One region of the Halolactibacillus sp. JCM 19043 genome, then DNA from elsewhere that is predicted to be linked to it. Evidence: predicted binding sites of a transcription regulator. Region 1 holds the regulator's gene; each other region holds the start of a gene.
What was found. Region 1 encodes CtsR, which represses protease genes until heat stress. Its sites were predicted from a motif close to ATGGTCAATAAAGGTCAAACA; they were not measured.
Positions count from the first base shown of each region.

Region 2: the regulator CtsR is predicted to act here: its motif matches at 2,115-2,135, upstream of JCM19043_RS06690 (ATP-dependent Clp protease ATP-binding subunit).
Region 3: the regulator CtsR is predicted to act here: its motif matches at 1,116-1,136, upstream of clpP (ATP-dependent Clp endopeptidase proteolytic subunit ClpP).

Region 1 covers NZ_BAXD01000015.1:746-4,033, reverse strand. Annotated here, with positions in the region: partial or broken gene JCM19043_RS08570 (protein arginine kinase) at 1-388, opposite strand, end outside; gene JCM19043_RS08565 (UvrB/UvrC motif-containing protein) at 390-923, opposite strand; gene JCM19043_RS08560 (CtsR family transcriptional regulator) at 941-1,411, opposite strand; gene JCM19043_RS08555 (MgtC/SapB family protein) at 1,492-2,181, opposite strand; gene JCM19043_RS08550 (DegV family protein) at 2,319-3,170, opposite strand.
Region 2 covers NZ_BAXD01000009.1:49,081-52,368, reverse strand. Annotated here, with positions in the region: gene JCM19043_RS06690 (ATP-dependent Clp protease ATP-binding subunit) at 1-2,065, opposite strand, end outside; partial or broken gene JCM19043_RS06685 (hypothetical protein) at 2,326-3,288, shown strand, end outside.
Region 3 covers NZ_BAXD01000031.1:10,763-14,050, forward strand. Annotated here, with positions in the region: gene JCM19043_RS12670 (L-lactate dehydrogenase) at 1-318, opposite strand, end outside; gene JCM19043_RS12675 (hypothetical protein) at 543-749, opposite strand; tRNA gene JCM19043_RS12680 (tRNA-Arg) at 831-902, opposite strand; gene clpP (ATP-dependent Clp endopeptidase proteolytic subunit ClpP) at 1,202-1,783, shown strand; gene JCM19043_RS12690 (YlbF family regulator) at 1,946-2,290, opposite strand; gene JCM19043_RS12695 (CdaR family transcriptional regulator) at 2,606-3,288, shown strand, end outside.

The DNA.
Region 1 (3,288 bases):
TAGAGTTGAATTCTTAAATGATCCTCTTCATTTACCATAATCGATAATTGTTCATTCGTTGATAACAGGACCCCACTATGATTGATATGTTCAACGAGATAGGGACTGATTAAATGTTTTTCTACTAAGGCACGTGTATCTAAGGCACTTAAATCAGGCAATGACAAGAACTGCAAGTCTTCATAATGACTCATCGTTTCACCGACAAGCGCCTCCGTAACATGATGACTTACTTTCTTTAACGCTTCTGAAGAGGCTGTTAGTGGGAAAGGACTATCGCTTAAATTACGGGCTAAACGAATGCGTGTACTTAAGACAATATCATCAGCCGGCCCACCTTCTTGCATCCAAGGCTAATCGCCCGGTCAATAAAGGATTGAAGTGACATCTCATTCAGCCTCCCCTACGTTGGGCTCGGTTTGTTCCAACGCTTTAATCATATCACGTAGTTCCGCCGCTTCTTCAAAACGTTCTTCCTCGATGAACGTTTTCATTTGTTCACGATACATTTTGATTTGTTGAAGTTTTGATACGTGAGCGTGTTGGTGTTTGGGTACTTTACCAACATGAGTGGTATTACCGTTATGTACCCGTTTTAACACGGGTTCAAGCTCCGCGCTAAATGTTTCATAACAATCTTTGCAACCAAACTTATAATGCTTCACAAATTGCGTATACGTCATTTGACACGTTGGGCACGTTTTTGTCTCCCGTGCGGATGTTTGTCTTTGACTATTACTTAGTGCTGAATTCATTTTGAATAAATCACTCAATAAATCATGAATCGGATAGTGATCGTTGGCTTCGATTAAACCGAGATCATGTGCGCATGTATGACACAAATGTTGTACGTGTTTTTTACCATGAGCGTACTGAGTAAAGTGCAAGGTTGCTGGACGCTCATGACAGTGTTCACATTCCATTTCGCATTCCTCCAAACTTAATACTCTTCGTGATATTTTAACGTCGTTAACATCGCACTGAGAATACGCGCACGTATATCATCACGATAAGGTAATTTAAACCGTAAGGTTTCACGATCGATTGCTGCCTTCATAATCTTAGCCTCACGTAAGGTAATATAATCAGCCTCAACTAAACGACTGAGAATAGCCTCACCGATAGATTGAGAGACACGGGGTTCAATTAAATCAATCAATTCATCCAACAAGACATTTTGATCATTCTCGACGGCTCGTTGAATTCTAATATAGCCACCACCCCCGCGTTTACTTTCAACGAGATAACCTCGTTCTTTTGTAAATCGAGTATTAATGACATAATTAATTTGAGAAGGAACACAAGAAAACTGATCAGCAATTTCACTACGCTTAATTTCTATATGATTATGCTTCGCTTCTTCAAGAATCATTTTTAAATGCGCTTCGATAATATCTGAGATGTTACGCATAATCCTCTTCCTTTCTTGACTTTGACTATCTTTGACTTTATCTATATTTTATAATGCCAACAAGAAAGATGCAACTGATATCATCCATGATACACTTCTCTTACGTCATCGAGTTTGGACAACACGACCACAAGTTCACTTTTCGTAATGGCTTTACTTAAAGTTACATCTGTTGTGACGATAGGATAGTCTGATTCATCCGTATTCACATTAATATTTTGAATCACGACCCCGTTTTGATTGTACTTTTTTAAGATGTCTTCAATAGCTTGCACAGAGTTCACTAAGATAGTCAGTTGTGCAGATTGACCGCGTTTAGTCACACGTTGTTCAAAGTTATTTAAAAAGATTAAACTTAAAAGAATAATGAGTGTCGTCATAATCGCAACACCGTACATCCCTATCCCCACAACAAGTCCGAGACCTGCGACAGCCCAAATGGAGGCGGCCGTCGTTAAGCCTTTAACTGTCATACCATTGACGATGATAGTTCCGGCACCTAAAAAGCCAATTCCGCTCACCACATATGAAGGAATCCGGGCAGGGTCAAAGTTGACTATGTCTTGATGCTCGGTAATATAATCGGTAAAACCGTATAAAGACATTAACATCAGTAGGGTGGAACTCACCCCAACTAAAATGTGGGTTCGAAAACCCGCTGAATGTTTATTGATTTCTCGTTCAAAACCTATCAGACCTGAAAGTACAAGGGCTAATACGAGTCGAATACTCATCGTTACAAAATGTTCTCCTAAAAGAATGTCAATCATCAGTTTCTCCTTACTTTTCGTTATTTTAAAAAATAGACCGCCGAATGGTGATCTATTCTTAATGTTTTATGAAGTTATTTCATGCGTCATTAACTCATGAAAGAAGTCGCCAGGGCCCAAGCTCATTCCTTAAGCGATTAATTCTCTTTCAACCATGAAATAGCCATCGTCCCATGGCCCGCATGAACACCCGCTACCGGTACAAGTGGCTCAACTTGAATCTTTAAATTTTCATACATATTTAGTAATTCTTGTTTCCATTCCTCTGCTCTTTCTTTAGCACCTGCATGCATAATACCTAGCTCTGTTAGCTCGCCAGAATTATAAGCTTGGTCAATCGCTTGGAATAGATAACGAACGGCTTTCTTTTTACTTCTTATTTTATCATCAATAATAATTTTACCCTTATCAAAGCGTAAAATAATATTGATGCTTAATAAGTTAGCAAACACCGACTGTGTGGTACTCACGCGTCCACTTTTTCGCATCTGTTCTAAGCTTTGTGGCAATAAATACATTTCTAAATGATCGGTGTAATGATGAATGGTCTTCACAATCTCATCCATGCTTTTACCTGTCTGAGCCATATGAATACCTTTACGTATCATTTGCCCAAGCGCAAATGAACCCACTTTAGAATCAATCACTTCCACATCTAAATCCACCATTTGAGAGGCACTCACAGAACTTTGATAGGTTCCTGTTAAGGCACTTGAGGCATGAATCGCAATCACTTTATCATACGTGTCTGCTTCCGCAAGCTGTTCATACAATGTCACAAACTCACCATATGCTGGTTGGCTTGTTTTAGCACCTTCTCCGTATTGTTTCAATAATTCATATATTTCTTCTTTACTAATTTCAATGTCTTCTCGATAAGAGATGTTATTGATATCAACAATCATCGGTAAGACATGAATGTGATGTTCTTCAATAAATGACTGAGGTAATCCACATGTACTATCTGTGACCCATGCAATCTTTTCCATACGTAATACTCCTTTGGTATAAGGCTAACGCCTCACTTTTTTCTGCTGATTCCTATACTATAGCATACTCTCTTACCTTCTCCAATATAAGCAAGAAGATTCTTTTTTGATTTACATA
Region 2 (3,288 bases), on a different contig from region 1:
AAGCCATGATGTCTGGTTCTTCTAGTAAGACATCGGTAATCCCGTCTTCAAGAGTTTCTTGAATAGCGCGTCGAAGTGGCCGTGCACCAAATTGACGATCATAGCCGATATCAGCTAAATGTTTTTTCACTTTCTCGGTTACTTCAAGTCTATATCCTTGTTCTTTTAGATTCTCTTCTAATTCATTCAGCATCAAGTCTACAATCTTGATTAAGTGCTCTTCTTCTAATTGATTAAAGGTAATAATCGCATCGAAACGGTTTAAGAATTCTGGTTTAAAGTAATCCTTGAGCTGATCAAGTGTTGAGATCGCATCGGTTTCTGTTTTATTAAAGCCAACGTGTAATTCCTTTACGGCACTTCCCGCATTACTTGTCATAATAATGACGGTATCCTTAAAGTTGACCACTCGACCGTGACTATCCGTTAAACGACCATCTTCCATAATTTGCAGAAACATATGCTGGACATCTGGGTGGGCTTTTTCAATCTCATCCAGTAAAATGACGCTGTATGGCTGACGGCGAACTTTCTCTGTAAGTTGTCCTGCCTCTTCATGACCAACATAACCTGGCGGTGACCCGATTATTTTTGAAACGGCATGCTTTTCCATATACTCACTCATATCAAGACGAATCAGCGCGTCTTGATGGCCAAATATTTCTTCTGCGAGTACTTTTGTTAACTCTGTTTTACCGACACCCGTAGGCCCAACAAATAAGAATGACCCAATCGGACGGTGTTTTGATTTTAGACCAGCACGGCTACGACGAATGGCTTTAGCGACTTTATCGACTGCCACTTCTTGACCAATGACTTTCTTTTCAAGATGGCGTTTTAAATCTTTCATCTTTTGTTGGTCATCCGCTTGCATTTTTCTCACAGGTACGCCTGTTTTTTCTTCAATAAGCAGTTGAATGGCTTCTGTCGTCACGTCAATCGAGGGTACACCTTCGTGCGTCGCTAGCTTTTTCTCAAGCTGTAACTCTTTATGTCGCAAATGCGCAGCGGTTTCATAATCCTCTTTTTCAGCTGCCTTTTGTTTCTCCTCAGCAAGGTATTTCAATTCGTCTTCAATCGTTGATTGATCTGACTCAGACAAGGTTAAGTTTAACCGTGCACCTGCTTCATCAATTAAGTCAATCGCTTTATCTGGTAAGAACCGGTCTTGGATGTAACGTTTGGATAAACGCACCGCTTGTTCAATGACCTCATCACTATAAGTAACATGGTGATAACTTTCATAACGCTCCTTAATTCCTTGTAAAATTTGAATCGCTTCTTGTTCTGTTGGTTCCTTCACCATAATCGGTTGAAAGCGACGTTCAAGAGCTTGATCTTTTTCAATTTGTCGATATTCTTTTAACGTTGTGGCGCCAATAAGTTGGAGTTCTCCTCTAGCAAGTGCTGGTTTTAAGATATTACCCGCATCCATTTGAGATCCTTCAGCTGTACCAGCACCCACGAGTAAGTGAATTTCATCAACGAATAAAATGACATTTTGTCGATCCTGGAGTTCACTAATCAGACCTTTCATTCGTTCTTCGAATTGTCCACGGACACCTGTATTGGCGACAAGTGACGCAACGTCGAGTAAATATACCTGTCTATCTTTTAATTTCTTCGGGACGTTACCCTGTGCAATTTTTAAGGCTAATCCTTCCGCAATCGCCGTTTTACCTACACCAGGTTCACCAATTAATACTGGGTTATTTTTATTACGTCGATTCAACGTTTCAATCACGCGTGTCACTTCTTGATCTCGTCCAATAACAGGATCAATGAGACCTTGTTTCGCATGATCGGTTAGATTACGACCAAGCTGATCAAGTAGGCCATCATGGTGATTCGGCGTTTCTGTTTTCACATGTGATTGACGTTTTGTGAAGCCAGATTGTTCTTCAAATGCCGAACCAGATTGTCCGAAGAAGTTAGATGGCTGGAGAGATTCATTGCGGATTTCTTTAAAGCATGTGTCACAGACATGAAGTTGTTCAGTGTGACCATTTATACGTAGGGTCACATTAACATTTGCGGGACGGACTTGACATTTTTGACATTTCATTTTTTCGTTCCTCCTTAGTTCAATCGTATTAATAACGGAAGGTCACTAACGTTTGACTATCTTTGACCTTTCCTGATTATAGTATACTTTGACCTTCTTTGACTTTCAAGTGTTTTGATTCATTTTTTTAATAGACATGTTTATTATGTGTTTGAAAACACCCCAACACGCTAACTTTCTCACCCTTTTGTAGGGTTAAATATGTCGATATTGTGGTATATATACGTATTAGAGCTTACTATTTAAAAGGCGGGATTAAGATGACTTCTATAAAAGATAATTATTATGCGCTCATTGATATTGGTTCGAACACGATGCGCCTGGTTATTTATTTACCGAATGAAGCGGGACGATTTCGTGAAGTCGAAAATGTTAAAGCGGTCGCACGATTAAGAAATCATTTAACGGCGGACGGTTACTTATCGGATGAGGGGCAAACAATCCTCATCGATACATTAAAAGAGTTTGAAGATGTGTTGAAAATATATCCACTGAAACATTTCACGGTCGTTGCGACCGCCACTGTGAGACAAGCTAACAATAAAGCTACGCTCGTTCAAGCAGTGAAAGATCAACTCGGTTGGGACATGCAGATACTTTCAGAGGAAGAAGAAGCTTTTTATGGGTATTTAGCCATTGTCAATTCAACATCTCTCACGGAAGGGGTCACTGTTGATATGGGTGGGGTTCAACTGAGGTGACTTACTTTAAAGACCGGAAACTGATTCATGCGCACAGTTTCTCTTTTGGTACATTAAGTTTACGTCACTTGTACGATGAGAATGTATCAGAAGCAGATAATTTACACACGGTAAAGAGTTATGTTAAAAAAGCCTTCAGCACCTTGAGTTGGTTAGAAGACTTATCCGTGCCCATTATAGCGATTGGTGGGAGTGCGAGAAACGTGGCCCAAATCGATCAAATCGATAAAGATTATCCGATGGCAGGGCTCCATCAGTATCCCATGCTACTGAAAGATTTACATCGGATTAAAGATCATTTACTTAGCCTTTCTAATGAGAAACGAATGAAAGTGGAAGGCTTATCAAAAGATCGAGCGGATATTATCCTACCAGCCATTATGACGTTTGTCACCCTTTATAAACATACCCATGCCGACAGATTTGTCTTAAGTCAAAAAGGATTGCGAGACGGCATTAACTATGAACTGCTCTTTCATAAACAAGAGGAACCTTATTCACCCAATGTGTTAGAAGATAGTT
Region 3 (3,288 bases), on a different contig from region 1:
CCCACGCATGATTTTGGCGTTTTTACTAGCAAGATCTAGTCTTGTTTCACCTGGTTTTTGATTCGCTCCAGCAGTAATGACCACTAAATCAACATCATGACAATCTGTATAGTCACCCGCTTTTATTTTCATTGGTGAACCAAAAGGAACCCCGTGATTTAAATCTTGTGCTTCACCTTCAGCACGTTCTTTATTTAAGTCGATTAACACGAGCTCACTCACTGTTCCTTGGTTCACTAAAGAATAAGCATAACTAGAACCGACAAACCCTGTTCCGACAATTGCTACTTTTTTCGTTTTATTTGCTTTTTGATGCATAAAACAACACTCCCTCAAAACATTTTTAGAGGCTTTTCCTCTCACCTTAACACTATACCCGAAAACAAACTAAACTATGTTCGTTTTTTTAACAAAAATGTAAAAAAAGCTGATTTTTCCTCCTCTAATTAAAAATAAACCGCCAAAGGCCTTTGGCCTCGAGCGGTTTAGAATGGGTTTTGGTTATGGCGTATTAAAATATCTGTTGGTTTTTAATATGTTTTCTACTGAGACGTTTTATTGAACATAATCGCGAGTTGTCGTTTAAATTTATTTAGGCTTAAATGTACATCAAGTAAATAAAAGAAATAACTACTTGAAAAGACAATCAAGCTATTTTGGAGAAAGAGTGAATACCCGAAAATATCACGTAGCTCTACAAACTCCCAAATCAATAAAACAGACACTGCTAACCAGATCATTACTTTCATTTTGCACCTCTTACTTTCTATAAAACCTGTTCACTAACGAGTAAATATGAGAAAAGACAGATGCTAGCATCTGTCTAAAAGCGCGCTCGGAGGATTCGAACCCCCGACACACGGTACCGGAAACCGATGCTCTATCCCCTGAGCTACGAGCGCATATTTAAATCGAACAAAAATCATTATAACTGAAATGAATGAAAAATACAATCCTTTCTTCTACGCCTCTGTCTATCAATCGAAAAATCAATCGGTTTTCAAGTGCAATCCATAAGCAAAACAAGCCAATCTCTGTTATAATATGTACGAAGTTTATATGTACACTAACTTGGGAAGAAATAAATTAATAAATACTCACATTAGCTAGTGTTTTATTTGACCTTTTTTGACCTATTAGCTATGATATGTTTATAAACTTTATTCACATACTTAAAGTTATTTTCGGAGGAGGAATAGATATGAATTTAATCCCTACAGTAATTGAACAAACAAACCGCGGTGAACGAGCGTATGACATTTATTCACGTCTGTTGAAAGACCGCATCATTATGTTAGGTTCTGGCATTGATGACAATGTAGCCAATTCGATCGTTGCTCAGCTATTATTCTTAGAAGCTGAAGACCCAGACAAAGATATTTCTATTTACATCAATTCACCAGGTGGCTCAATCACAGCCGGTATGGCGATTTATGATACGATGCAGTTCATTAAACCAGATGTGTCAACTATTTGTGTTGGTATGGCCGCATCAATGGGTGCCTTCTTATTAGCAGCTGGCGCAAAAGGTAAACGCTATGCGTTACCAAACTCAGAAGTGATGATTCACCAACCATTAGGTGGTACACAAGGTCAAGCATCTGATATCCAAATCCACGCCAACCGTATTATCGAAATGCGTAAGAAATTAAACGAAATTCTAGCAGAACGTACTGGTCAACCTATGGAAATCATCGAAAAAGATACGGATCGTGATAACTTCATGACGGCTAATAGAGCGCTAGAGTATGGCCTTATTGACAAAGTTATGGAGAAAAAGTAAAGCGACGTTCTCGTTAAGTACTCAAATCATAACCATCAGGTAAAGAAGCGAAGAGCTTAAGCTCTTCGCTTCTTTTGTTACATCCATTCATCCATATCGTCATCATTGGAGAGAAATTTAAAATCGCCTACCTTTATGTTTAAAGGTAGGCGATTTTTCATCTTATTGTTGGTTATATAATTCTTCTAATGGTTTTGTGATTGTACGGCTAATAGAATTAATAAATTCGTTCACTTTTTGTTCTTCTTCCATTAGTTTAGAAATAGCTTCGTGTTGTTGTACTGTTTCGACAACCTTACGTGCTTTTTCTACTTCTTCTTCTGTAATTTCTTGGCCTTGCATTTGTTTTTGTTGTAATTCGATTTGTGTATTACGGAAATCATCGAACATTTTTTTAGCGATTTCATCGCTCATTACCGCATCATAGGCTTCCTTAAGAGTTGAAAATTCTTCACTTTGGCGAATCGCATCCGCTAATTGTTCTGCTGATTGTTGTACGTTAGACATAAAATAAAATCCTCCTAGTTTTTACTGACCACTGATGGCCTTCTTTTAACTTCCTGTATAACTATAACAAACTTCTGTGTGTAATCCAAACGATACCGGTTGAGAAAGTTTAAAATTTCAGGACTAATGGTGGGTCATTTTAATTAAATCCAATCTTTTCTAATGATTGGTTCCCTCTTCTCAACCGTTTTTGTTATAATGAGAAAGATATCACAATAAAGTTTCTAAAACGACGACGTTTTTTCTCTGTCGTACATTACGACAATCAATGAACGAGACGTTTGTTTACCATTGTAGAAAGAAAGGATTATTTAGATGATTAAACGATTAAAAACCCTATATCCAAGTCTTATTACAGAAGAAGAATCCCAAAGTAAAGGACTGTACCGTTGGTTTATGACCCCAGACAATCAATTACTCGGCATATTAGAAGATGAGATTAAAGAAAAAGAACATGATTTACTTGATCTTTTACTAACACCTTACCACGGGGCTTACCCACCCGTAACTGAACGCGAACAATCTTGGTACGATTGGATTTTTGAAGGCACGAATTTTATTCACACAGCGCCAAAAGAATATCGCTTCATCTATTTTTCACTTTCTGAGGCACCAGGTGACCCAAATGACTTTAGAGAAGCTGTATACGGCATGTATTCATATAAGCCGGTCATTTTGTTTTCAAGCCAAAAACACGGTGTCATTATTGAAGAAGAACGACCTGATGAAGAAGATGCGGTGACATTTTTTGAGATGGTAGAAGTATTTACAAGTGATTTCTTTATCGATGTCAAATTCTTTATTGGACCGTATTTGCGTGACTTATCTAAAGCGCATGACTACCATACATGGATGGATCAACAATTCCACCATATTCAGCACTTTAATACAAAACCAGTGATGACTTACGTCTCAGCTGTCCCTTACTTAATGACCGTCATGAAAGATACCGCAGCCTTAATGTTTCTAATTGAATCGATTTTAAAATCAACAATGAA